Regions from separate parts of the Humidesulfovibrio idahonensis genome, predicted to be linked through region 1. Evidence: riboswitches for the same ligand, from Rfam matches in the RefSeq annotation. Region 1 holds a riboswitch; each other region holds the start of a gene.
The links. Region 1 has a riboswitch for cobalamin ahead of cobT (nicotinate-nucleotide--dimethylbenzimidazole phosphoribosyltransferase). Riboswitches for the same ligand answer to the same signal wherever they lie in the genome.
Positions count from the first base shown of each region.

Region 2: linked by a shared signal. The riboswitch ahead of metE (5-methyltetrahydropteroyltriglutamate--homocysteine S-methyltransferase) and the one ahead of cobT (nicotinate-nucleotide--dimethylbenzimidazole phosphoribosyltransferase) in region 1 are both predicted to bind cobalamin.
Region 3: linked by a shared signal. The riboswitch ahead of ACYQ4W_RS12860 (ribonucleoside triphosphate reductase) and the one ahead of cobT (nicotinate-nucleotide--dimethylbenzimidazole phosphoribosyltransferase) in region 1 are both predicted to bind cobalamin.

Region 1 is NZ_BAAHYE010000002.1:251,347-259,142, forward strand. Features, by position in the region: gene ACYQ4W_RS01425 (murein transglycosylase domain-containing protein) at 1-1,118, opposite strand, end outside; gene ACYQ4W_RS01430 (glycosyltransferase family protein) at 1,242-2,240, opposite strand; gene ACYQ4W_RS01435 (WcbI family polysaccharide biosynthesis putative acetyltransferase) at 2,244-3,065, opposite strand; cobalamin riboswitch at 3,349-3,489, shown strand; gene cobT (nicotinate-nucleotide--dimethylbenzimidazole phosphoribosyltransferase) at 3,632-4,699, shown strand; gene ACYQ4W_RS01445 (fused MFS/spermidine synthase) at 4,795-6,357, opposite strand; gene ACYQ4W_RS01450 (hypothetical protein) at 6,388-6,720, opposite strand; gene ACYQ4W_RS01455 (M16 family metallopeptidase) at 6,907-7,796, opposite strand, start outside.
Region 2 is NZ_BAAHYE010000003.1:1,870,753-1,878,548, forward strand. Features, by position in the region: gene ACYQ4W_RS14630 (PAS domain-containing hybrid sensor histidine kinase/response regulator) at 1-1,269, opposite strand, end outside; gene metE (5-methyltetrahydropteroyltriglutamate--homocysteine S-methyltransferase) at 1,464-3,788, opposite strand; cobalamin riboswitch at 3,973-4,111, opposite strand; gene ACYQ4W_RS14640 (cation-efflux pump) at 4,460-5,923, opposite strand; gene ACYQ4W_RS14645 (sensor histidine kinase) at 6,073-7,796, opposite strand, start outside.
Region 3 is NZ_BAAHYE010000003.1:1,448,797-1,456,592, forward strand. Features, by position in the region: gene ACYQ4W_RS12850 (aminotransferase-like domain-containing protein) at 1-601, shown strand, start outside; gene ACYQ4W_RS12855 (ABC transporter permease) at 598-1,836, shown strand; cobalamin riboswitch at 2,146-2,349, shown strand; gene ACYQ4W_RS12860 (ribonucleoside triphosphate reductase) at 2,476-4,686, shown strand; gene ACYQ4W_RS12865 (anaerobic ribonucleoside-triphosphate reductase activating protein) at 4,683-5,432, shown strand; gene ACYQ4W_RS12870 (NAD(P)H-hydrate dehydratase) at 5,707-6,597, opposite strand; gene ACYQ4W_RS12875 (putative Se/S carrier protein) at 6,594-7,190, opposite strand; gene ACYQ4W_RS12880 (sulfurtransferase TusA family protein) at 7,187-7,414, opposite strand; gene yedE (YedE family putative selenium transporter) at 7,425-7,796, opposite strand, start outside.

The sequences.
Region 1 (7,796 bases):
CGGCTGTTGATGACGTCCAGGGCCTTGGCGCGGTCGGCGCGGTTGAAGGTCTTGAGCAGCGCGCCGCTGCCGCCGTTGTACGAGGCGATGACGCAGTACTCGCGGCTCACAGGGTTGCCCACGCCGGCAAGGTGCCGGGTGTCCAGCAGGCTTAGGTACGCGGCGCCGAACATGATGTTGTTCTCGGGATCGAAGAGATAGGCCTTGCTGGGCTCGCCGCGCTTCTTGGTCAGGTATTGCTGCACCTCGGCCCCGGCGGTTTGCGGCACTATCTGCATGAGGCCCACCGCGGGCACGCCGTTGATGGCGTAGGGGTTGAAGTCGCTCTCCACGCGGATGATGGCGTAGATGAGGTTGCGCGGCACGTTGAAGCGGCGGGAGGCATCCTCGACCATGGGCTTGAACTTGGCGGCGCGCACGTACATGTGGTCGGTGGCCATGGGGATGACCACGTAGCTCACGGTCTTGCCGGGGATGTCTCCGGGGCGCTCGCGCACGCCGTTCTCCATGATGGCGCGGGCAAAGGCCTCGGCCTGCTCCTCGGTCTTGATGTTCTGGCCGCGCTGGTCCTTCACCTCGCCCAGCAGGAACGGCGTGCCGCCGAGCTTCACCGGGCCGCTGGAGTACATGTCCACGGCGCGCGGATCGTAGGGCGTCAAAAGCGTGGTGACGATGGCCTCGCGCAGGCTCTTGTGCGGCGCGTTCTGGTCCAGGGTCTCAACCGTGATGCGGCCTTCCTCGAAATCGACGCTGGCGCGGGAAAGATAGTTGTTGGTGTACTTCACGTACTCCTTGGGCTTGGCCTCCTTGGCGTCGCCCTGGCCCCAGGTGCCGCCCACGGCCCGGCGGAAGGTCGCCAGCAGGTTCTTGAAGCGCTTGTAGTCGGCCGTGATGGCGCTGGGGTTGGTGGCGTAGCGGATGGCCTTGTTGCGCGCCATGCCCACTGCGGCGTTGGTGTCGCCGCTGGCCACGCGGGCAATGCTCACCGCGTCCGAGGCGGAGCAGGAGGCCAGCAGCAAGCACCCGGCCAGGGCCAGGCCGCAGGCGCGCAGAACAGGAGCGCTCCTGCGGCGCGGGACCGGAGTTTTTGGAACATGGGTGCGTGGACAGGGGGGCATGCGCTACTCCTTGCGCCGGGTGCGCGGCTTTGGCGTGGCTGCGCGCTGGGCAGCGGTTGGCCGGGCGCACTCTGGCGCGGCATCATGCTGCCAGGAAAGCAGATTTCATGCCAGCGCAAAGGCTCAGGCCAGGGCGCGGGCCTCGGCCAGGTAGCGGGCGCAAAGGCCGGGCTCGCCGCCTTGCTCGGCCCAGTGCAGATACATGAGGCGCAGGCGTTTGCGCAGCGCCGCATCCGGCTGGGCAAGACGCCGGGCCGCGAGCTTGTCGTCAAAACCTTGGCGCAGCAACGCGGCCAGGGTCTTGGCCCGGTGCGCGGGCCGGTGCTTGGCGTCCACAAGGGCGCGCCCGGCCTGGGCCAGGGCGTCGCGCCGGGCGTGGTCGGCCAGCAGGGCGCGGGCCTTGTCCGCCGCGTCGGCCGGATCGTTGGGGGCATAGGTGATGAAGTGCTCGCCAGCGCGGAACAGCTCAGGTTGCCCGTTGGCGATGGCCGGGGTGAGCAGGCAGGAGCCGCAGGCCAGGGCCTCGAACACCCGGAAATTCAGGTCGCCGCGCTCGGCGATGTTCAGCACCACCCGCGCCTGGGGCAGCAGCTGGTTGAAGTCTCCCTGGCGCACGGCAAGGCTGGGGAACAGGGCGGCCAGCCGGGCCAAAAACTCGTGCCGCTGCGGCGTGGTCTCCGGGTTCACCGTGCCGGCGAACAGCAGGTCGAAGGTCTTTTCGGCCTTGGCGGGCCGGTACCTGTCCTCGGCAAAGGGCGGCAGCCAGATGACCCGGCCGGGCGGGAGCTCGGCCTCGAAGCGCGCAACATGGTCGCGCAGGCTCACGGCGCAGAGGTCGAAGGCCCCGGCGTACAGCGGGTACCAGCCGTGGATGTGCGAGTCGATGCAGTAGAAGGCCGTGAGGCAGGGAAAACGCTCCACGCCGGGCAGGGGCGGCGGCAGGCTGCGGTCGCAGTAGACCACGGCGTCCGGCGCGCCCGCGCAGCGCTGCACCATGTCCTCCCAGGCGAAGACCTGGGGCCGGGCCATGGGGATGTGCACGGCGCGGAAGCCCTCGGCCTCCATGTGCGGCTGGAAGAACTGCCCGCCGACCCAGGCGATGGTGCGCGTTGGCTGCGTCATGGGTCACGCCACCTGCAGATAGCCGATGAAGGTGTCGATGCCGGCCAGGCGGCAGTCCACATAGGCCGCGGCGTATTCGTCGAAGGTTCTCTGCCTGCCGTAGACCGGGTAGCGCGTGTGCGCGTCGGCGTAGCGCAGCCCATAGAATGCGGCCGCCTGGGGATGGATGGGCAGGGTGAAATCCTCGTAGCCGGTGCGCAGCAGCTTCAGCCGCTCCTGGTCCGGGGGCTCCAGGCCGAGCAGCCGGAGAATGCCCGTTGCCGCGTGGGCCAGCAGCTCCGCGCTTGGGTGATTGATGGTGTGGAACAAGGGCCGCGCATGGAAATTTTCGAGCACATAGTCCAGGTACGGCACCGGAGTGTGGGCCTGGCGGGCGCGCTCCGTGCCGATGGTCTCCTCAAGCAGGGCCGCGAGGTCGTACTTGGCGGCCAGGGGCGTGTGCAGATACAGGTGCAGGATGTCGCGCCGGGGCAGCCCGAGGTCCAGCAGGTGGTCGAGGAACACATCGCGGTAGTCGAAGCCCGGCGCGCCGGACCACAAGGGCCAGGGTCCGCGGAAGAACATGTTGGGAATGCACAGGCTGCGGCACCCCGTGGGCAGGCGCTTGAGCAGTTCGGTCGAGGCCAGCCCGCCCCATTCCTGGCCCAGGTGCTGGTACAGGAACAGGCCGCAGGCATCGAGCTCGGTCTGTGGTATGGGCTCGCGGGTGTAGTTCAAATGCACGCGCGGGGTGAAGCGCCGATCGAATTCCGGGCTGGCGCGCAAGGCCTCGGCCAGGGGTTCGCCCTGGCAGTTGGCGTGCAGTATGGCGAGGCGTTTGTCCACGCGAAAAGGATTGCAATCAACGTGCCGCATAGCCCGGCCGCAAGGAGAAGACGGGCCTCTTGTGCGGATCGCACCCTGTCTCCTTCCTCTTGGCTTGCCCGGCGCGGCAGAGCGGCCGTGCCCGAGTGGCTCGACCTGAGAAAAGCGCTGCGGCCTGGCTTGGCTGGCATTCGCCCGCCTGGCCTGTCTCTTTGACTTGCCCCTCTGTCTTGACGGCCAGCCCGCAAAGACCTTGAAAAGCGGCTTGGCTTGCGGTAGCAAAGAGCCACCGGGCGGACATCCCGGAACACGGTGCGATTCCGTGGCGATCCCATCGCCGTAACCGGGGACTGGGGAGACGCGGGGCTTGAAGCGCCCAGCCACTGCACGGGCATCGCCCGGCGGGAAGGCCGTCTCCACCAGATTGATCCGGAAGCCGGAAGACCTGTCCGCGGTGGTCATATTTTAGGAACTTGATGGAAAAAGGTTCCGGTAGGCGTTTTTGCGCCCGCCGGGCCTTTTTTTGCCGCCCGCCCGGCGAGGCCGACCCGGCACCCCTGCCGGCATCTGTAAACCAAGGAGCCCCCATGCGCGCCAAACTCGAAGCCGTCCTCTCGTCCATTTCACCGGTGGATCTGTCCCTGGCCCCGGCCGGCCAGGCCCACCTGGACAACCTGACCAAGCCCCAGGGCAGCCTGGGACGTTTGGAGGAGCTGGCCCTGCAACTGTATCTGGTTCAGGAGGGCAAGGCGCCCCAGGCCGACCCCGCCCGCGTGTACACCATCGCGGGCGACCACGGCGTGGTGGAGGAGGGCGTGAGCCTATTTCCCCAGGAGGTCTCGCGCCAGATGGTGCTGAACTTCCTGAACGGCGGCGCGGGCATCAACGTGCTGGCCAAAACCGCCGGGGTGCAGCTCTACGTGGTGGACGCGGGCTGCAAGGGCCCGGACTTCGACGCGCACCCTAGCCTCATTCGGGGCAAGGTGGCGGAAGGCACGGCAAACTTGGCCAAGGGCCCGGCCATGACCACGGAGCAGTGCCTGCAAGCGCTGCTGCTGGGCGTGGATCTGGCCGACCGCGCCAATGCCGAGGGCGTGCGCGTGCTGGGCACCGGCGACATGGGCATAGGCAACACCACGCCCTCCACCGCGCTCTACTGCGCCTACCTGGGCCTGGACCCGGCGGACATGACCGGCCCCGGCACGGGTCTGGACAAGACCGGCGTGAGCCGCAAGGTGGAGGTCATCCGCCAGGGGCTCAAGGTCAACGGCGGCGCGGTGGCCGGGGGCGATGCGCTGGAGATTCTGACGGCCCTGGGCGGGCTTGAGATCGCGGCCCTGGCCGGGCTCATCTTGGGCGGAGCCAAGAACCGCCAGCTGGTCTGCGTGGACGGCTTCATCTCCACCGCGGCCGCGGTTGCGGCCTGGAAGCTCTGTCCGGCCACGGCGGACTACACCGTGCTTTCCCACGCCTCGGCCGAGCCGGGCCACCAGTACGCCGTGAAGCAGATGGGCAAGAAGCCCCTGCTCGACCTGGGCTTCCGCCTGGGCGAGGGCACGGGCGCGGCCCTGGCCATGTTCCTGCTGCGCAGCGCCTGCGCCATGTACAACGACATGGCCTCCTTCGCCTCGGCCGGGGTCAGCACCGGGGCCTAGGCGCAAAACCGCGCACGCCCGGACGGTCTCCGGCGTGTCGGAACAACACTCGAATGGGGGGTCGCCTGCGCGGACGCGGGCGGCCCTTTTTTGCGCTAAAGGTTCAGCAGATAGTGGTCCACCGGGGCGAAGTCGTCGGTGAGGGCGGGCGGGTCGCCCGGCAGGCGCGCCGGGGGCAGGTAGCGGTGGGCCAGCAGGGGCGCGTAGTCCGGGTCGGCGCTGGTGAAAATGGGCGCGGCCGGGGACTTGAACGCCACCAGGATGATGTTCTGCAGGTCCTTCGGGTCCTCCGGCTCCAGCAGAAAGCTCTCCACGCGGGGGAACACCGAGCGGTAGGTGGCCAAAAGCGCCCGGTAGAAGCGGCTTTTCGGCCCCTCGGCCGCGCTGATGCAGTTCACCAGCACCACGCCGTTTTCGTCCAGCGCGCGGGAAAGGGCCTGGGCGGTCTCTTGCGTGGCCAGGTGGAAGGGCACGGAAAGGTGGCTGGTGAACACGTCCACCAGGGCCACTTGGTAGGCGGCGGGCGCGCACTGGTTCAGAAAGCGCCGGGCGTCGTCGTGGTGCACCGCGAGGCCGGGAAAGGGCCGCAGCATGAAGTGGTCCTCGGCTATGGCCGTGATGCCGGGGTCGATCTCCACCACGTCCATGTGCGGCGCGCCGCCGAACTCGCCCCGGTGGCTCAGCACGTATTTGGGAAAGGAATACCCGCCGCCGCCCAGCATGAGCATGCGCTGGGCGTCCGGCCGGAAGTGCGCGGACAGGCGGTAGTAGCGCGTGTAGGGCAGGGCCAGGCGCGTGGCGTCGGCCAGGTCCACGGCGGACTGGCTGCCCTCCGGCCCGGTGGAGAGCATGCGCAGGCGCTCGCCCGTTTCGGAGTTGCGGGCGTTGTACACCAGCACGCGCTGGTACGGGGTGTCCAGGTCGAGGATGTTCGCCGCGCGCAGTTCGGTGTCGAAAAGGCCCAGGGCCACGGTTGCCAGAACGATGAGCGCGCCTGCCGCCAGCTTGGGCTTCCAGTCGCCCCGGTGCACGAGGGCGGCGGCGATGATCAGCACGCCGGCCATGAGCAGCACGAGGTTCGTGGTGCCCACAGCGGCCGTGAGCCAGAAGCCCGCGGCAAAGGTGCCCGCGATGCTGCCCACTGTGGACAGGGCGTACAGGTTGCCCACGGTGCGGCCGGAGTGCTTGGCGTCGTTCATGCGCAGGCGCGCGGCAAAGGGCGAAACCATGCCGAGCAGCACCGAGACCGGGGCGAAGAGCGCCACGGTCGCCGCCAGGGTGGAGACGGACAGGCTGGCGCGGTTTTGCAGAAAGGTGAGGATGAAGCCCTTGAGCCCGGCCAAAAGCAGGGTGGCCACCGCGGCCAGCAGGATGATGCGCGCCAGCACCTTGGCCTGGGGGCGTCTGTCGGCCACGCGGCCGCCCCACCAGTAGCCCAGGCTCAGGGAGCCCAGCACCACGCCGATGAGGCTTGTCCACACGATGATGGAGGTGCCGAGGAAGGGCGCCAACACGCGCGAGCCCGCGAGCTCCAGCACCATGACCACGGCTCCGCAGAGGAATACGGCTATTTCGAGCATGGGGAACATTCGCACGCGGCACGCGGCCTTGTCCAGGCCCGCGCCCTGGCCCAAGGCGCGAAAAAAGGCCCGGAGCATAGCGCATCCGGGCCTTTGGCGTTGCTGGGACTATTTGATGGGCTTGAGGCGCACGGCCGTGCCGTAGCAGGAGTAGTACTTCTCGCCCTCGGGGTGGAAGGCCACGCTCTCGCGGTAGCCCAAGATGGCGTCGGCGTTGACCTCAAGCGCCTGGGCGATGAGCCCGTAGAAGGCGTTGTCGAAGGTGTAGCTGCGGCACACGATGAGGCCGAAGGTGCCCAGCACCTCGCGTCCGTGGATGGAGTCCAGGGTGACGATCTTGAAGCGCCCGGCCATGTAGACGTCTTTGGCCAGGGTCACGCGGGCGTCGGGTTTGGCGTCCTCCTCCACTGGCTTGGTCTTGGTTCCCTTGAATATGGCCATGCGCTCTCCTTGTGGTCTCTGTCGTCGCCGCTTGGCGCGCCGCAAGGACGCGCCGGGCGCTGTTCGTAGCCTGTGGTTCGCCGTCCATCGTCTCTAGCCCATGGGCGGCCTTTCAGGCAAGGCCTCCCTTGGGCGGATGGCCGGCTGCCCTGAAGCTCACCCTTGGTGCAGACCTAGGGCGCGAACCTAGGGCGCGACCTCCAGCACGGAGGCCTCCTCCCACTTGAGCACGCGGGCGGCGGCCTGGCGCACGTCCTCCGGGCTCAGGGTCTGCGCCTTCTCCACAAGCTTCAGCTCGGCGTCGCGGTCAAAGCCCTGCACCACGGCTCCGGCGGCCTCGCGGCTGCGCGACATGAGCCCCTGCCGGTCCTGATAGTAGTCGCCGGAGAGGATGTTCTTGGCGCGCACGATCTCGTCCTGGGGCAGGGGCTTGGCCACCAGATCGGCCGCGGCCTTGCGGAAGCCCTCCAGCGCTTGGGGCAGCTTGTCCGGGTCGGAGCCGATGTAGAAGGCCAGGAAGCCCGCGTTCTTGTACTGCGAGAGGAAGGCCGTGACCGTGTAGCCCAGGCCCTGCTTGTCGCGCATGTCGCGGAAGAGCAGGCCGCTTTGCCCGGCCAGGGCCGCGCGCAGCACGGAGAGCCGGGCGCTTTCGTCCAGGTTCTCGCGTCCCGGGGCCTTGAAGACCACGAACAGGTGCGACTGGTTGCGGCCGGGCAGGTGCAGTTCGGCCTTGGCCTTGGGCTTCCACTGCGGACCGGCCGGGCTGGCCGCGGCGCTTTTGTCGGCCAAGCCCAGCTCCTGGGTCAGGCCCAGGGCAAAGGCGGTGAGGGCGGCCTCGTCGAACTGGCCGCACACGGAGAGCACGAAGGGCCGGGCCATTTGCCGCTTCCAATAGGCCTGGGCCTGCCCGCGGGTGAAGCCCTCCACCTGCTTGGGCTCGCCCAGGCGCAGGTAGTTGTACGGGGCCGAGGCGAACAGCAGCCCCGGCATGTTGCGGAAGGCCAGGCCGATGGGCTGGTCCTCGGTGCGCTTGATGGCGCTCAGCTGGTCTTCCTTGGTCCGGGCCAGCTCCGCGT
Region 2 (7,796 bases), on a different contig from region 1:
GTCCGGCGTCTGCCCGGATCCGGGCTGCTCCGCCAGGGACACGCCCATTTCGATGCGCCCGGCGCCCGTGCATTTGAGCGCATTGCTCATGAGGCAGACCAGCACCTGGCGCACGCGGAACTCGTCGCCGCAGACGCGGTGGGGCACGCCCTGGCGCAGGCTCAGCTCCAGCACCAGCCCCTTGAGTTTGGCCTGCACGGAAAAGTTGTTGGCTATGGAGCGCATGAGTTCGGCGAGGTCGAACTCCTTGATGATGGGTTCTATGGCTCCGGCCTCTATGTCCGCCAAATCCAACAGGTTGTTGATGACGTTGGTGAGGCGCACGGCGGAGTCGCGAATGACCTCCAGGCAGTCCTGCTGCTCCTCGTCGGGGTCGCTCGCGAGCCCCACCTGGGCCATGCCGAGGATGCCGTTGAGCGGGGTGCGCAGCTCGTGGCTGATGTTGGCCAAAAACTGCGACTTCATCACGTTGGCGCTCTCGGCCATGATCCTGGCGTTCACCAGCTCTTTTTCGCGGCGTATCTGCTGGGTTATGTCCTGGGAGAACTCGGCCAGGGCGTCCACCTCGCCGGAGTCGTTGATGACGGGGTAGATGCACACGGTGCTGCTGCGGTCTTCCAGGTCTTCCTGGTAGCAGATGGGGCTTTTTTCGCGCAGGGCCATGCGCAGCTTGTCGCGGCGCTGGGCGGCGCTTTCCTCGGGCAGGCAGGCGTAGGACGAGGTGCCGATGAGATCCTGCACCGTGCTGCCCCGGCGTTTGGCCGCCTCGTCGTTCAGGGCCAGGAACACGCCCTGCTTGTCCACGAGGATGGCCGATTCCTGGCTGGCGTTGAGCAGGGCCTTGATCTTGCGCTCGGAGTCGATGACCTTTTTTTCGGAGAGCACGTACTTGGTCACGTCCTCGCGGATGACGATGCCGCCGATGAGCCGGCCGTCCTTCTTGACCGGGATGGCGCGCATGCTTTGATAGCCGCTTTGCCCGCCGCTGAATTCCGAGGTGAAGATGTTCTCGACCTGGATGGGCTGGCCGGTGAAGACTTCCTCGATGTGCTGGGCCAGCCCGGAGCTGACGATGCCCGGCAGGTCGAAGATGGACTTGCCGAGGTAGTCTTCCTTTTGGCGCTTGTCTTTGGCGAAGTTGTGGATGTGCCAGTCGTTGACGAAGGTGATGTCACCCTGGCAGTTGAAGCACATGATGGAGACCGGAGCCAAGCCCGCCAGTTCCGTGGCGTCGCAGAGGGGCTTTTCCTCGGTGTCCTTCTTGGCCATGTCTTCCTCCGTCGCAGTGGGGAGGCGGCTGCGGGAAATACTGCCACTGTATGCCAAAGCTTATAGCAGTTTGCCGGGCATGGCAATCTGATTGAAGGCGCCTTGGCAGGGCGTTGACCGATTATTCAAGTTCGCCCCGCAGAAGCCCGGCGCAGCCCCCCCAAGCCGAGGCGGCGGCGCCGGGCGGTGTCGCTCTACCGGGACGTCAGCTCCGCGCGGGCCAGGCGCGCGGCCTCGACCATGTTCGTCAGGCTGGCCAGGGTCTCGGGCCAGGCGCGGGTCTTGAGCCCGCAGTCCGGGTTGACCCACAGGCGGCCGGCCGGAATGACCTCGGCCGCGCGGCGCAAGAGGTCCAGCATCTCCGCCGTGCCGGGCACCCGCGGGCTGTGGATGTCGTACACGCCGGGGCCGATTTCGTTGGGATATTCAAAGCGGCGGAAGGCCTCCAAGAGCTCCATGCGGCTGCGGCTGGCCTCGATGCTGATGACGTCCGCATCGAGCCGGGCGATCCACTCCACGATTTCGTTGAACTCGCAGTAGCACATGTGGGTGTGGATCTGCGTTTGCGCCGCGGCCCCGCCCACGGCCAGGCGGAAGGCGTCCACGGCCCAGAGCAGATAGGCGTCCCAGTCCGCGCGGCGCAGGGGCAGGCCCTCGCGCAGGGCGGGCTCGTCGATCTGGATGGCCTTGATGCCCGCGGCCTCCAGGTCGCAGACCTCGTCGCGCAGGGCCAGGGCGATCTGCCTGCAGGTCTCGGCCCTGGGCTGGTCGTCGCGCACGAAGCTCCAGCAGAGGATGGTCACCGGACCGGTGAGCATGCCCTTCATGGGCTTCTTGGTCAGGGACTGGGCGAAGCGGCTCCAGTCCACGGTCATGGGGCCGGGGCGGCTCACGTCGCCGTAGATCACCGGCGGCTTGACGCAGCGCGAGCCGTAGCTTTGCACCCAGCCGTTCTGGGTGAAGCAGAAGCCGGCCAGCTGTTCGCCGAAGTACTCCACCATGTCGTTGCGCTCCGGCTCGCCGTGCACCAGCATGTCGAGCCCCAGACGCTCCTGCGTGCCCACGGCGTCGTGGATGGTGTCCTCAAGGAAGGCCTTGTAGCCCTCGGGCGAAAGCTCGCCCTTTTTGAACCGGGCGCGGGCCGAGCGCACCTCTTTGGTTTGTGGAAAGGAACCGATGGTCGTGGTGGGCAAGGGCGGCAGGCCGAGGGCCGCGCGCTGCAGCCCGGCCCGACCGGCATAGGGCAGGGGCCTGGCCAGCATGTCCGGGCCGACGGCCGCCATGCGCCGGGCCACGTCCGGGTTGTTCAGAAGCGGGCTGTGGGCGCGGGCCATGCGGATGCCCCGGTTCTCGGCCAGCCAGTCCGCGCAGGAGCGGCCCAGGCTGCGGTCCAGTCCGCCCGCGCAGTCGGCCAGCTTGCGCACCTCGCCGCACTTTTGCAGGGCAAAGGCCATCCAACCGCGCAGCTCCGGAGCCAGCCGCGTTTCGCCCTCCAGGTCCACGGGGCAGTGCAGCAGCGAGCAGGACGTCGCCACGAGCAGGCGCTCCGGGCCTATGGCCCGCGCCGCGTGGTCCAGCAGGGCCAGGGCCTTGTCCGCATCCACGCGCCAGATGTTGCGGCCGTCCACCACGCCCAAGGATAGGGCCGTGCGCGGGGCCAGGTGGGCGTATATGCCCGCAAGCTGCTCCGGCGCGCGCGTCAGGTCCAGGTGCAGGGCGTCCAGATCCAGGCCGGAGTAGACATCCGCGTTTTGAGCCACGCCGCCGAAGTATGTGGCGAGCATGAGCTTGGCGGGCTTGGCCGCCTGGGTGAGCCGCACCAGGGCGCTGCGGAACCGGCGCGGCAGGTGCTGCGGCAGGTCCAGCGCCAGCACCGGCTCGTCGATCTGTATCCACTCCGCCCGCAGGGCCAGCTGGCCGATGAGCTTGGCGTAGGCCTCGGTGAGGGCGGGCAGAAGCTCGAAGCGGTCAAAGCCCGCGTCCACGCTTTTGCTCAGGTGCAAAAAGGTGCAGGGGCCGGGCAAGACCACCTTGGCGCGGAAGCCCGCGGCCTGGGCCTCGGCCAGCTGGTCCAGCAGGTCGCGCGCGTCGGGGTCGAAGCGTTGCCCGCGCGTGAGCTCCGGCACGATGTAGTGGTAGTTGGTGTCGAACCACTTGGTCATCTCCATGGCCGCGTGGTCCTGGCCCTCGCCGCCGCCCCGGGCCATGCGGAAGTACCGCTCCAGGCCGCCGTCCGCATCGGCCGGACCGAAGCGGCCCGGCGCCGCGCCCAGGCGCAGGGTCATGTCGAGCATGTGGTCGTACAGGGAAAAGTCGCCCACGGGCACGATGTCGATACCCGCCTGGACCTGGCTGGTCCAGTGGCGCAGGCGCAGGTTCCGCGCGGTTTCGAGCAGGGCGTCGCGTTCCGCTCCGCGGCCTGCGTCGCGCAGCGGGCCGCCTGTCCAGAACGCCTCCAGCGCCTTTTTGAGTTCGCGGGCCGCGCCCATGCGGGGAAAGCCCAAAGTGTGCGTCAACATGCGGTAACCTCCGGTCGTCCGATTTTGGCCAGAACCACAAGGCGAAGCGAGGGCGCAAGAGACTGGAGGGGGCGGGAGCGCGCTGAGCCGTCTGTCTGAACAATCCAGCGGAAACGCCGACGGGGGGGCGTTCAATGTCCTGCGGCCCAGGTCGCGAGGCCTGCACTATCGTCCGTTTCGGGTCGTCTTCTGGCTTCCGGGCGGGGGCACGTCCCCCGGCCTTGGTGGCCGCGTCCTTCCCGAACCGCGAGCGGTTCAGTGGGCGCGACCGGCGTTTTTCCCGGTTACAGCAGCGCGTCTGCGACGGATTTGCACCGTCTTCCGTTACCCGATGGGTTTCTGGCGAGTGTTGAGCTATTGTTTGGCTAGCCCGCGCGGGCATGGCTGTCAAGCCGGGGGAGCGGGCGGTTTTTCGGCGTGAGGGCGCGCGCTGGCCTTGCCGTGCTCCTGCGCTGGCTTGGCGTTGCCTTGGCGTGGCTTCAAATGGCTGCCCCGGCGGCGGGTTAGAGGCTTGGCGGTTCCAGGCGCTGGGCTGTCGGACTGCGAGCGCTGGGACGAGGCGCGGTCAAACGGTTGTCCGCTTGGACGCCGCCTGTTTGGACGCCGCCTGTTTGGAAGTCGAGAGGCGAGGCTCTGACGGATCACGCTCCGGCAGGCCAGACACCGACAAGTCAGGTGATGGGTTGCTCCAGTGCGGCGGGCACGGATTCGTCCGGCTCCATGTGGATGGTGATGCGGATGAGCTGGGGCAGACGCGCGCGCAGGCTGGCCTCCAGGGCCACGGTGCGGTCGTGGGCCTGGGTGATGGGCGTTTGCGGGTGCATGCGGCAGTGGAACGAGGCGGACACCCGCGCGCCGGAGCGCAAGAGCACCAGGCCGTGCAGGTCGCACACGCCGGGGGTCTCGTCCACAACCTCCTTGATGGCCAGGCGCAGGGTCTCGGCGCTCTCCGGGTCGTCCAGGGCCGGCTCCGGGTGCGCGCCCTGCGGTTCTATGTGCGTCACCACGTGGCAGGCGCCGCCGAGCTCGGCCCGCAGCTGGGCCTCCATGCCGCTGATGCGCTTGTGCGCCTCGGCCAGGGAGAGGGACTCCGGCACCTCGGCGTGCAGGTTCAACAGCAGCACGCCGTCGGCGTGGCGCAAATCCAGGTCGTGCACGCCCAGGTCGTAGGTGTCGGCCACGGCCTTGGCGCGGTCCAGCAGCCCCGCGGCGCCGTCTTCCTCCGGCCGCAGCTCCACCAGCACGTCCGCGCCGGGCAGCACGGCCTGGGCCGCATCGCGCGCCTGGCACACCACCTGGTGGCCGTCCTCCAGCTCCAGCCCCGCGCGCACGCCCAGCAGCATGTCGACAAAGCTGGCCGGGCCGCTTTGGCGCACCCGCACCCGGCGCACGCTGAGCACGCCCGGCAGATGCGCCACGCGCTTTTCTATGCCGTCCTGGGCCTCCTGCACGCCCGCGTCCAGCAGCACGTCCACGGCCTGCCGGCCCAGGCGGATGCTGACCCACAGGACGATGCCGGACACGGCCAGGGCCGCCAGGGCGTCGGCCCGGTGCAGCCACTGGGCCAGGGGCGTGGCCGGGTCCAGGCTGTCGGCCAGGGCCAGCGCGCCCAGGCCCGCCAGCACCACCAGCGACGACCAGATGTCCGTGGAGAAGTGCAGGGCGTCGGCCTCCAGGGCCTGGCTGTTGTGCTTTCTGGCCGCGGCCAGCAGCATGCGCGAGCGCGTGAAGTCCACCACGATGGACACGGCCATGACGCCCGCGGCCCAAAGCGTGGCCTCCACGGGCTTGGGGTGCAGCAGGCGGTTCACGGCCTCGAAGACGATCCACACGCAGGTGCCCAGAAGCAGCAGGGTTTCGACCAGGGCCGAGAGGTTTTCCACCTTGCCGTGGCCGTAGGGGTGCTTGCGGTCCGGCGGCAGGGTGGAGATGCGCACGGCATAGAAGGTGACGCCGGCGGCCACAAGGTCCAGGGCGCTGTGGGCGGCCTCGGACAAAATGCCCAGGCTGCCGGAGGCTATGCCCACCACGAGCTTCATGCCCGTCAGCGCAAGGGCCGCCAACACCGAGGCCAGGGCGGCGGAATGCTTTTCGCGCAGGGCCAGGGCCTCTGTTCCGGGGGTGATTGTGCTCATTGGATGATTCTACGTGGAGGGCGGCAAGGCGTCAACGCGGGGGAGGCTGCGAGTCCTGGAGTCGACACTGAACAAAAATCCGCCGCGAGGCCTGGGAGCGGCCTTGCGCTTGGTGGGCACGGGGGAGCTGTCGCGAGCGCAACAGATTGTCAACTCAGGGGAAAGCGCACGGTGAAGACCGCGCCGCCGTCGTTTTTGGCCTCGGCCGCGCCGTGCAGCTGCTCCGCCAGGGACCACACGAGCTCGAGCCCCAGGGTGTTGCCCTCGCCGGGGCGGAAGTTTGCGGGCAGGCCCTGGCCGTCGTCGCGCACGGTGATTTGGGCCTGGCCCGGTCCGTGGGTGAGCAGCACCCGCACAGTGCCCTGCTCGCGGCCCTTGAAGGCGTGCTTCAGGGCGTTGGTCAAAAGCTCGTTGCACAAAAGCCCCAGGGGTATGGCCTGGTCGATGCCCAGGGAGAGTTCGTCCAGCTCAAGCTCGATGCTGATGCCGGGGGCCCCGGCCATGCCCGCGCCCACGCGCTGGGCCAGCCGCTCCAGATAGTGGCGGAAGTCCACCTGGGCCAGGTTGCCGGTCTGGTAGAGGTCTTCGTGCACCAGGGCCATGGAGAGGATGCGCGCCCGGCTCTGGGCCAAAAGCTCCAGCACGGCCGGGTCCTGCACGTCGCGCGCCTGCAGGCTGAGCAGGCTGGAGACGATCTGCATGTTGTTCTTGACCCGGTGGTGGATCTCCTTCAGCAGCACTTCCTTTTCCCGCAGCGAGGCGCGCAGGTCGCGCTCCGCGCGCAGGCGCATGACCTCCGCGCTGGCGCGCAGGGCGAACAGCCGCAGGGTGGCGATGATCGAGGGGTCATCGGGCATGGCCCGCCGGTCCATGATGGACAGGTGCCCGATCCTGAGCCCGTCGGCATTGTGCATGGGCACGCCGAGGTAGCTGTCCACCCCGACCTCCGTGAAGAACACCGTGTCCGGGTAGCGCTGGAGCAGATTGCTGCGCACCAGCAAATACCCGTTGTCCGGAATGTCGCGGCCCGGCGTCTCGGCGAGGGAGAAGTCGCGCGACATGGCCTTTCCGTCCGCGCTTGAGATGGACAACGTGCGCATGCGCGTGGGCGGGGTGTCGAGGTATTCCCCGATGAAGGCGGCATAGACGCCGAGGATGGACACGAGCCTGGCGGTGAAGGCCTGGAAGAACTCCTGCCCGGTGACGGCGGCGGTCTCGTCCAGCAGGGAGCGCAGCACGGCCTCCTGGCGCTGGCGCTCGCGGATGTCGCGCCCGGTGGCGAAGACGACGCGGGAGGCGCCGCCCTCCACGAGGCTGATGGTGATCTCCTTGTTGAGCGTGGCGCCCTGGCGCGTGCGCTGGCGCGTGTCCCAGCTGATGGGGCTGGTGGCCGACAGGCGGGCCAGCATCTCCGCCCAGCGCGCGGGGTCCAGGTCCATGTCCACATCGAACACGGTGAGGCCCTGCATCTCCTGCGGCGCATACCCCAGGCTCTTGGCCGCGCGCGCGTTCACGTACAGGAAGCGTCCCTGCTCGTCGGTCCAGTAGATGTCGTCGCCGGCGTTGTCCACGGCGAACTGGGTGCGCGTCAACCGCTCCAGGGTGGCCTCGCGCTCCGCCTCCCGCGCGGAGAGCTCCGCGCCGATGCGGTCCACGGCCTGGGCGAGCTGCCCCAGCTCGTCGCCGCCGGTCTGCGTTTCGGCGTAGCCGGTTCTGGCGGCAAGGTCGCCCTCGGCGAAGCGGCCCGCCACCATGGCTAGGCGTTCTATGCGCTCCACGAAGATCTTCTTGCCCGCCAGCCATGCGGCCAGGGCGGTCAGAAACGCAGCCGAAGCCAGAATGGCCAGACCGGACAGGAGCGCTTGGCGCGCCT
Region 3 (7,796 bases), on a different contig from region 1:
CCCTTACGGCGAGCTGCGCTTCAAGGGCCGCGCCCTGCCGCCGGTGTACAAGCAGCGGCCGGAGCACTCCATGCTGCTCGGCACCTTCTCCAAGGTCGCCGCGCCCGGCTTCCGCCTGGGCTGGATCGTGGCCAAGGGCGAGATCATGGACCGGCTCGTCATCGCCAAGCAGGCGGCCGACCTGCACACCGGCTCCCTCGACCAGATGATCGTGCACCAGTTCCTGGCCGACAACGACTTCGAGGCCCACGTGGCGCGCATCCGCGAGCTTTACGGCAACCAGTGCCGGACCATGCAGGCCTCCATCGCCAAGCACTTTCCCAAGAACGTGCACGTCACCCAGCCCGAGGGCGGCATGTTCCTCTGGGTCACCCTGCCGGAGAACCTCTCCGCCACGGAGCTCTTGAAGCGCTCCGTGGAGTGCAAGGTGGCCTTTGTGCCCGGCGCGGCCTTCTTTGTGGACGGCACGGGCGAAAACACCCTGCGCCTCAACTACTCCAACGCCGACGCCGAGACCATCGACGAAGGCATCAAGCGGCTGGCCGCCTGCATGGAGGCCTGTTTGGCCGACAGCCCGAAAGCCGCCTGCAAGGGAGCATGAGCGCCGGAACGCTGACCCTTCTGGGCCGTTTGCGGGGCATGGCCCTGGCGGCCCTGTGGGCCTACAAGGCCCGCTCGCTCTTTGTCATCATGGGGGTGGGGTTCGGCGTGGCCGCCCTCACCCTCATCGTCACCGCCGTGGACGGGGCGGAGCGCAAGGCCGTGGAGCTGGTCGAATGGTTCGGGCCCGACGCCGCCCTCGTCTTCGGCGGGAACTTCAAGAAGCGGGCTGTCGGCGCGCGCACCAACACCCTCACCGAAGACGACATGCGCACCATCCGCCAGTCGCTGCCCGGCGTTTCGCTGGTGGTGCCCATGCGCGCCAAGCAGGACATTCCTCTGCGCTTTCAGGACAAGAATCTTCCGGGCACGCTCATCGTCGGCGCCACGGAAAACTACGCCAGCGCCTGGAACTGGCCGCTGGTCGAGGGCCGCGACCTCTCCGAGGAGGACGTGCGCCTGGGCGCGCGCGTCGCCCTGCTGGGCGACAAGCCCTCCCGCGAGCTCTTCGGCGACGAGTCGCCCGTGGGCCGCACCTTCCAGATGGGCAAGTTCCAGGTGCAGGTCATCGGCCGGCTCAAGTACCGCGGGGCCTCCGGCGGCGGCGGCGATGTGGACGACCGCGTCATCATCCCCATCAGCACCCTCACCAGCCGTTTCAACCTGGACCGCAAGTACTACCGCGCCATGCGCATCAAGTTTCTGGAGCCCCAGCTCATGAGCAGCCACGTGGAGAATCTGCGCGCCTTTCTGCGCATGAACCACCACCTGGCCGACAGCGACGACGACGACTTCTCCATCATCACCGCCGACGAGATCCTGAAATTCCTTTCCGCCTTCAAGGGCGGGCTGGTGGCCTTTCTTGGCGTCACCGCCGCCGCCGCCATGACCGTTGGCGGTTTTGTGCTGGCCAACCTCTTCTCCATCAGCGTCAGCGAGCGCAGCCGAGAAATAGGGCTCAAAAAGGCCCTGGGCGCGACCAAGAACGCCATCCTGCTGCAGTTCATGCTCGAGGCGGCCTTTTTGACGGCCATCGGCGGGCTTGTGGGGCTGGGACTGGGGCTGGGACTGGGGCAACTGCTTACCCGGCTGGGCATGCTGCAAATCCTCTTCTCGTGGAAGGTGTTCTTCTGGTCCCTGGGCAGCGCGCTCTTGATCGGCTTCGTCTTCGGCCTCAAGCCCGCGCAGGCCGCGGCCGCGCTGGATCCCATAGCCGCGCTGCGCGGCGACGGCTAGGCCGCGGGGAACCCAAGGGGCGGGCCGCGCAAAAAAGACCGGCCCAGGCTCTTGGGCAAGGCCATGACGATGAACGCGCAGGCTCTTTGTCCCAAATGCCTTGCCCGTTCGGAAGAGCCTCGTCGTGCGCTCCGGGTGGCCCATAAATCTAAAGAACATCTGGATGTTTTCTAGATCGCCGCATGGCGTGGTTTTCCTTGTTCACGCCGCGTTGCTTGGCAGCGTCTGCCGGCCGCGGCGCGCATCCCCCCAGCAATCCAAGGAGGGTGCGCGTCATGAGGGGGGTTTGACTTTATCGCCCGCCGGCCTCATAGATCTGCGTGAGCTGGTGCCCGGCCCTGCCGGGTGAAAAGAGAATCTGGTGCAAGCCCAGAACTGCCCCGCAGCGGTGAACGGGAACGAGCCCCCACTACGAGACACTGGCGAAAGGCCGGGAAGTCCGGGGGCAAGAAAGACGGCAAGAACGCCGCAATGCCCGCAAGTCCGAAGACCTGCCTGCTCCCGCCCGCGCACCCTGCGCGGACGGCATGACGCGTTTGCCTCGTGGGAGGGCGATGCGGCAGTTTGGATGGGCGTGCTGCCCTCGGCTGCTGGTTTCGGCCCCCGCGTCAACGAAACCAGAACCCGCCGGAGCCCGCCATGTCTCAAACCGCCCAACACCGTGATCCCCAGCCGTCCGAGGATGCCTCCTCCACCCCGGCCGCCATCCTCACCCCGCTGCGTCCCATTGCGCCGCCCGCCCAGTTGCGCAAGCGCAGCGGCGAAGTCATCGGCTTCGACGCGGGCAAGATCCGCTCGGCCGTCCGCCGCGCGGGCGCGGCCACTGGCGAATTCGACGACGCCGAGGCCGGACTCATCACCGCGCAGGTGGTCAAGGTGCTCTCCCACCGCTTCTCCGGCCGTCTGCCCGACATTGAAAACATCCAGGACGCGGTGGAGCAGGCGCTCATCTCGGCCAACCACTTCCAGACCATGCGCGCCTACAGCGTGTACCGCGAACAGCGCGCCAAACTGCGCCAGGACAAAAAAACCGTGGTGGATGTGGCGGCCAGCATCAACGAGTACCTGGACCGGCAGGATTGGCGCGTCAACGCCAACGCCAACCAGGGCTATTCCCTGGGCGGGCTCATCCTGAACGTCTCCGGCAAGGTCACGGCCAACTACTGGCTCAATCACGTCTACCCGCCAGAGGTGGGCCAGGCCCACCGCGAGGGCGACCTGCACATCCACGACCTGGACATGCTGGCCGGGTACTGCGCGGGCTGGTCGCTGCGCACGCTTCTCGTCGAGGGCCTGAACGGCGTGCCCGGCAAGGTGGAGGCCAAGCCGCCCAAGCATCTCTCCAGCGCCGTGGGGCAGATCGTGAACTTTCTTGGCACGCTGCAGAACGAATGGGCGGGCGCGCAGGCCTTCAGCTCGTTCGACACCTACATGGCGCCGTTTTTGCGCAAAGATGCGCTCGGCTATGATGACGTCCGCCAGTGCATCCAGGAACTCATTTACAACCTCAACGTTCCCTCGCGCTGGGGCACGCAGACGCCCTTCACCAACCTGACCTTCGACTGGACCTGCCCGGATGACTTGAAAGGCCAGCATCCGGTCATCGGCGGCGAAGAAATGTCCTTCACCTACGGTGAGCTGCAGGCTGAGATGGACATGATCAACCGCGCCTACATCGAGGTGATGACCGCGGGCGACGCCAAGGGCCGGGTGTTCACCTTCCCCATTCCCACGTACAACATCACCAAGGACTTTCCCTGGGACGGGCCCAACGTGGACCTGCTCTTCGAGATGACCGCCAAGTACGGCCTGCCGTATTTTCAGAACTTCCTGAACTCCGATCTGACGCCGAACATGGTGCGCTCCATGTGCTGCCGCCTGCAGCTTGACCTGCGCGAGCTGCTCAAGCGCGGCAACGGGCTCTTCGGCAGCGCGGAGCAGACCGGGTCGCTGGGCGTGGTCACCATCAACTGCGCGCGCCTGGGCTACCTTTCACGCGGCAACGAGCGCGACCTCATGGCCCGGCTGGATGTCCTGCTTGAAACCGCGCGCACGAGCCTTGAGATCAAGCGCAAGGAGATCGAGCGACGCATGGACGCCGGACTCTTTCCCTACACCAAGCGCTACCTGGGCAGCTTGCGCAACCACTTCAGCACCATCGGCGTCAACGGCGTCAACGAGCTGATCCGCAACTTCACCGGCGGTCTGGAGGACATCACCACCGAGACCGGCTACGCCCTGGCTCTGCGCGTTTTGGACCATGTGCGCGCGCGCATGACCGAATTCCAGGAGGAGACCGGGCACCTGTACAATCTGGAGGCCACCCCGGCCGAGGGCACCACCTACCGTTTCGCCAAGGAGGACCGCCGCCGCTTTCCGGACATCATCCAGGCGGGCACCGAAGAACAGCCGTATTACACCAACTCCTCCCAACTGCCCGTGAACTTCACCGACGACCCCTTCGAGGCGCTCACCCGGCAAGAGGAGCTTCAGCGCAAGTACACCGGCGGCACGGTGCTGCACCTGTACATGGGCGAGCGCGTGTCCGACGCGCGGGCCTGCCGCGAGCTGGTGCGCCGGGCGCTGACGCGTTTCGCCCTGCCGTACATCACCATCACGCCCACCTTCTCCGTGTGCCCCAGCCATGGCTACCTGGAAGGCGAGCACAAGACCTGCCCCACCTGCACAGACCAGGGCCGCGAGCAGGCCTGCGAAATCTGGACCCGCGTCATGGGCTACTACCGTCCGCGCTCGGCCTTCAACATCGGCAAAAAGGGCGAATACGACGAGCGCGTGTGCTTCCGCGAGCCGGTGCGCAGCGGTCCCGACGATTCCGGGCTCACCGCTTGAACGACGCCGAGAACAGACAAGGGGCGGGGCTCAAGGCGGAAGCGTTGTCCGTCGGCGGCCTCACCCCCTTGAGCACCTCGGACTGGCCGGGGAAACTGGCGGCCACGGTGTTTTGCCAGGGCTGCGGCTGGGCGTGCCCCTATTGCCACAACGCCGCGCTGCGGACCTTTGGCGCCGGCGCAAGGCCCTGGGCTGAGGTTCCGGCCTGGCTGGAAACCCGGCAGGGGTTGCTGGAAGCCGTGGTTTTTTCCGGCGGCGAGCCTTTGCTCCAGCCGGGCCTGGGCGACGCCATGCGCCAAGTCCGCGAGTTTGGCTTCGAAGTCGGCCTGCACACCAGCGGCATGGACCCGCTGGCCCTGGCCCGCGTTCTGCCCCTGTGTCATTGGGTCGGCCTCGACCTGAAGGCCCCGCAGAGCGCCTACGCGCGCATCACCGGCGCACCCGGAAGCGCGGGCACGGCCCGGGAGAGCCTAGACCTGTTGCGCAAAAGCGGTGTGCCCTTTGAACTGCGCACCACATGGCACCCGGCGCTGCTCTCCGAGGGCGAACTGCTTGAGCTCGCCGGTGAGCTGGCCGCGCTGCCGGGCAAAGCCGGGCCGCTCCTCTGGGTGCTGCAGGCTTTCCAGCCCGAGGGCTGCGCAGATGCGGAGCTGGCCGCGTCTGGCCGCGGACACGTGCCAGAGCGGCTCGCGGCCGCGCTGAGGGCCGCCTTGGGCGAGAGCGGGCGACTGGCCGTACGGCAATAAACGGGCACGCCGGCAGCGGGTTCTCCCCGATCACGCACAACATGCCCGCCGATGACCTGCCCACTGCGGCAAGAGTCAGGCGGCTTGGCACGGCAAACAGCGCGGCCTGGGCCCTTGGCAAAGACGTGCCCGGCGGCCGTGGCCGAGTCTGACGATGGGCCTTGGCGGCATCCTGCGGTCTTCTTCATTGCCGCAGCAGCGCGTTATCGCGCATGCGCGTTGATGAACTCCCCCTCCGGCAGGGGCTTGTCGCTCAGTCTTCCCCAGGGGGGGATCATTTTCCCCACAGGAACTCTTCCTCTCTTTCCAACGCCAGCCGGAGCGCCTCGCCCACATGCTCCACCAGTCCGGCCACAGGCGTGGCGGGCGTGGGCCGCGCAAGCTGCCCAAGCAGGCGGTTGGCCAAAGCGGCGACCGCGCAGGCCCCGGGGATGGACCGGCCACCCATGAGTAGGGCGGTGACCATGCCGGTGAGCGTGTCTCCCGTGCCGCCTATGGCCTCCATGGCGGGCGTCTGCGGCCCGGCGATCTCTGTCAAAATACGCCCCTGGCGCACGACCTGGTCGCTGCCGCCTTTGACAAGCATATGCTTGGCCGCGCCGCCGGAATCCCAGGCGCGGCGGATGAGCTCGGCCGGGACCGCGCCGGCTTCCAGCAAAAATCCACGCGTATAAAAGGGGTGCGGGGCCATTTCGTCGGCCAAAAACGCCAGCTCGCCCGCGTCCGGGGTGAACAGGTCGTATTCGACGGCCTGCCCGCTCATCTTCGCCACATACATGAAGCCCGCGTCCGCCACGAGCAGCGGCCGAGCGGACAGGGCCAGCGTAGCCAGAAGCACCTGGTCGTGCCCGGCAAGATCCGGAAACAGATAGTGGAAGGTCAGACCGCGCGGGGCCAGGGACGGCAGGGCCCCACGCAAATGGTCGTACAGCATGCGGCTGCCCCGGCCGCGCCCGGCGTCGCCGACGAGCAGCGCCTGGGGCGGCTCGAGCCCGAGAACCGCGCAGGCCGCGCAGGCCGCGGCCAAGAGCGCCGGCGTGCCGCGCCGCACGGACAGGTCCACACCGCCCACCACAAGGCCCGCGCGGTCCATAGCGCAGGGCCCCTGCAGCAGCCCCACGGACTCATCGGGCACTGTGCCCACGATCAGCCAGGGAGAGGTCACGGCCGCTCCGGCTGCGGGCCTTCCGGCCGCGGGTGTTCGAATTGGCGCTGCGCCTCGCGAAAGGCCAATTCCAGGGCATAGGCGCACAGCGTCTGCCCTGTGGCAAGGGGCGACGGGGCCGCGTCAAGGGTCTGCCCCACGAGCAATTCGGCCAGGGCGGGCACGTCCGGGCAGCCGCCGCCGGAAATGTTCACAATGACGCGGGTGCCCTTGTCCACGGTGAGCTTCATGTTGGCCGCGCGCACCATGAGCCACTGGCCGAAGTCCTTGACCTGGCACAGGGACACGGGTTCGAGCATCCCGGCGCGCACCGGGGCCACGGCAAGCGGCGCGAGCTTCGCCTCCGCAAGGACGCGGCGCGCCAGAGGCTCGCGCACAAGCTCAAATTCCACCACCATGTCGCAGCCGGTGCGCATGTCCGGCGGCGGGCCCATGACGCGCACGGCAAGGCCCGCGGCCTTGAGCGCGGCCTCGGCGCGGATGACCTCCGCCGTGTGGGAGAAAGCCAGGACGCCGCGGTCGTGGCCCTGCCCCCGCGAGCCCTCCTGCCCGGGCCGGGGGGCCTTGCCCCCCCAGCCAAACGGCAGCCTCACGGCTTTTCCAGCACCAGGCGCACGGTCCCCTTGTCCTCGCTGGACGAGACCAGCCGCCAGCCTGCGGTTTTGGCCGCGCGGCCCACGTTCTCCGGGCTTGCGCCGCAGTCGGTGAGCACCTCGATGCGCCCCGTTCCCAGGGCGGCCATCGACTCCGAGGCGATGAGCACAGGCTGCGGACAGGAAAGCCCGCGCGCATCCACGATCTTCGTGATTTCTGCCATGATCTCCCCCCTACGCCTTCTTGAGGTTCATGACGCCGACCAGCAGACAGAAGCCCAACGCCACAAGGGTGGCGGCCATGCCGTTGGGTCCCAGGCCGGCGGGCGAACTGGCCCAGCCCATGGTGTGGGCCAAGCCAGCGGCCACCAGCATGCCGAGCACAAACACGGCCGAGTCGCCGTCGCCCTCTCCCGCCAGGATGAGCTGGCGGCCGGGGCAACCGCCGGCCAGGGCGAAGGCCAGGCCCGAGGCCACCATGCCCAGGAAGTTCCACAGACCGTCCGTATGCGCGATGGGCTGCCCCGCAAAGCCCGGCTTGAACTGCCCCAGAACCAGATTGGCCGCAAAGGCCACCACGAGGAAGGCCAGCACGCCGCTCAACAG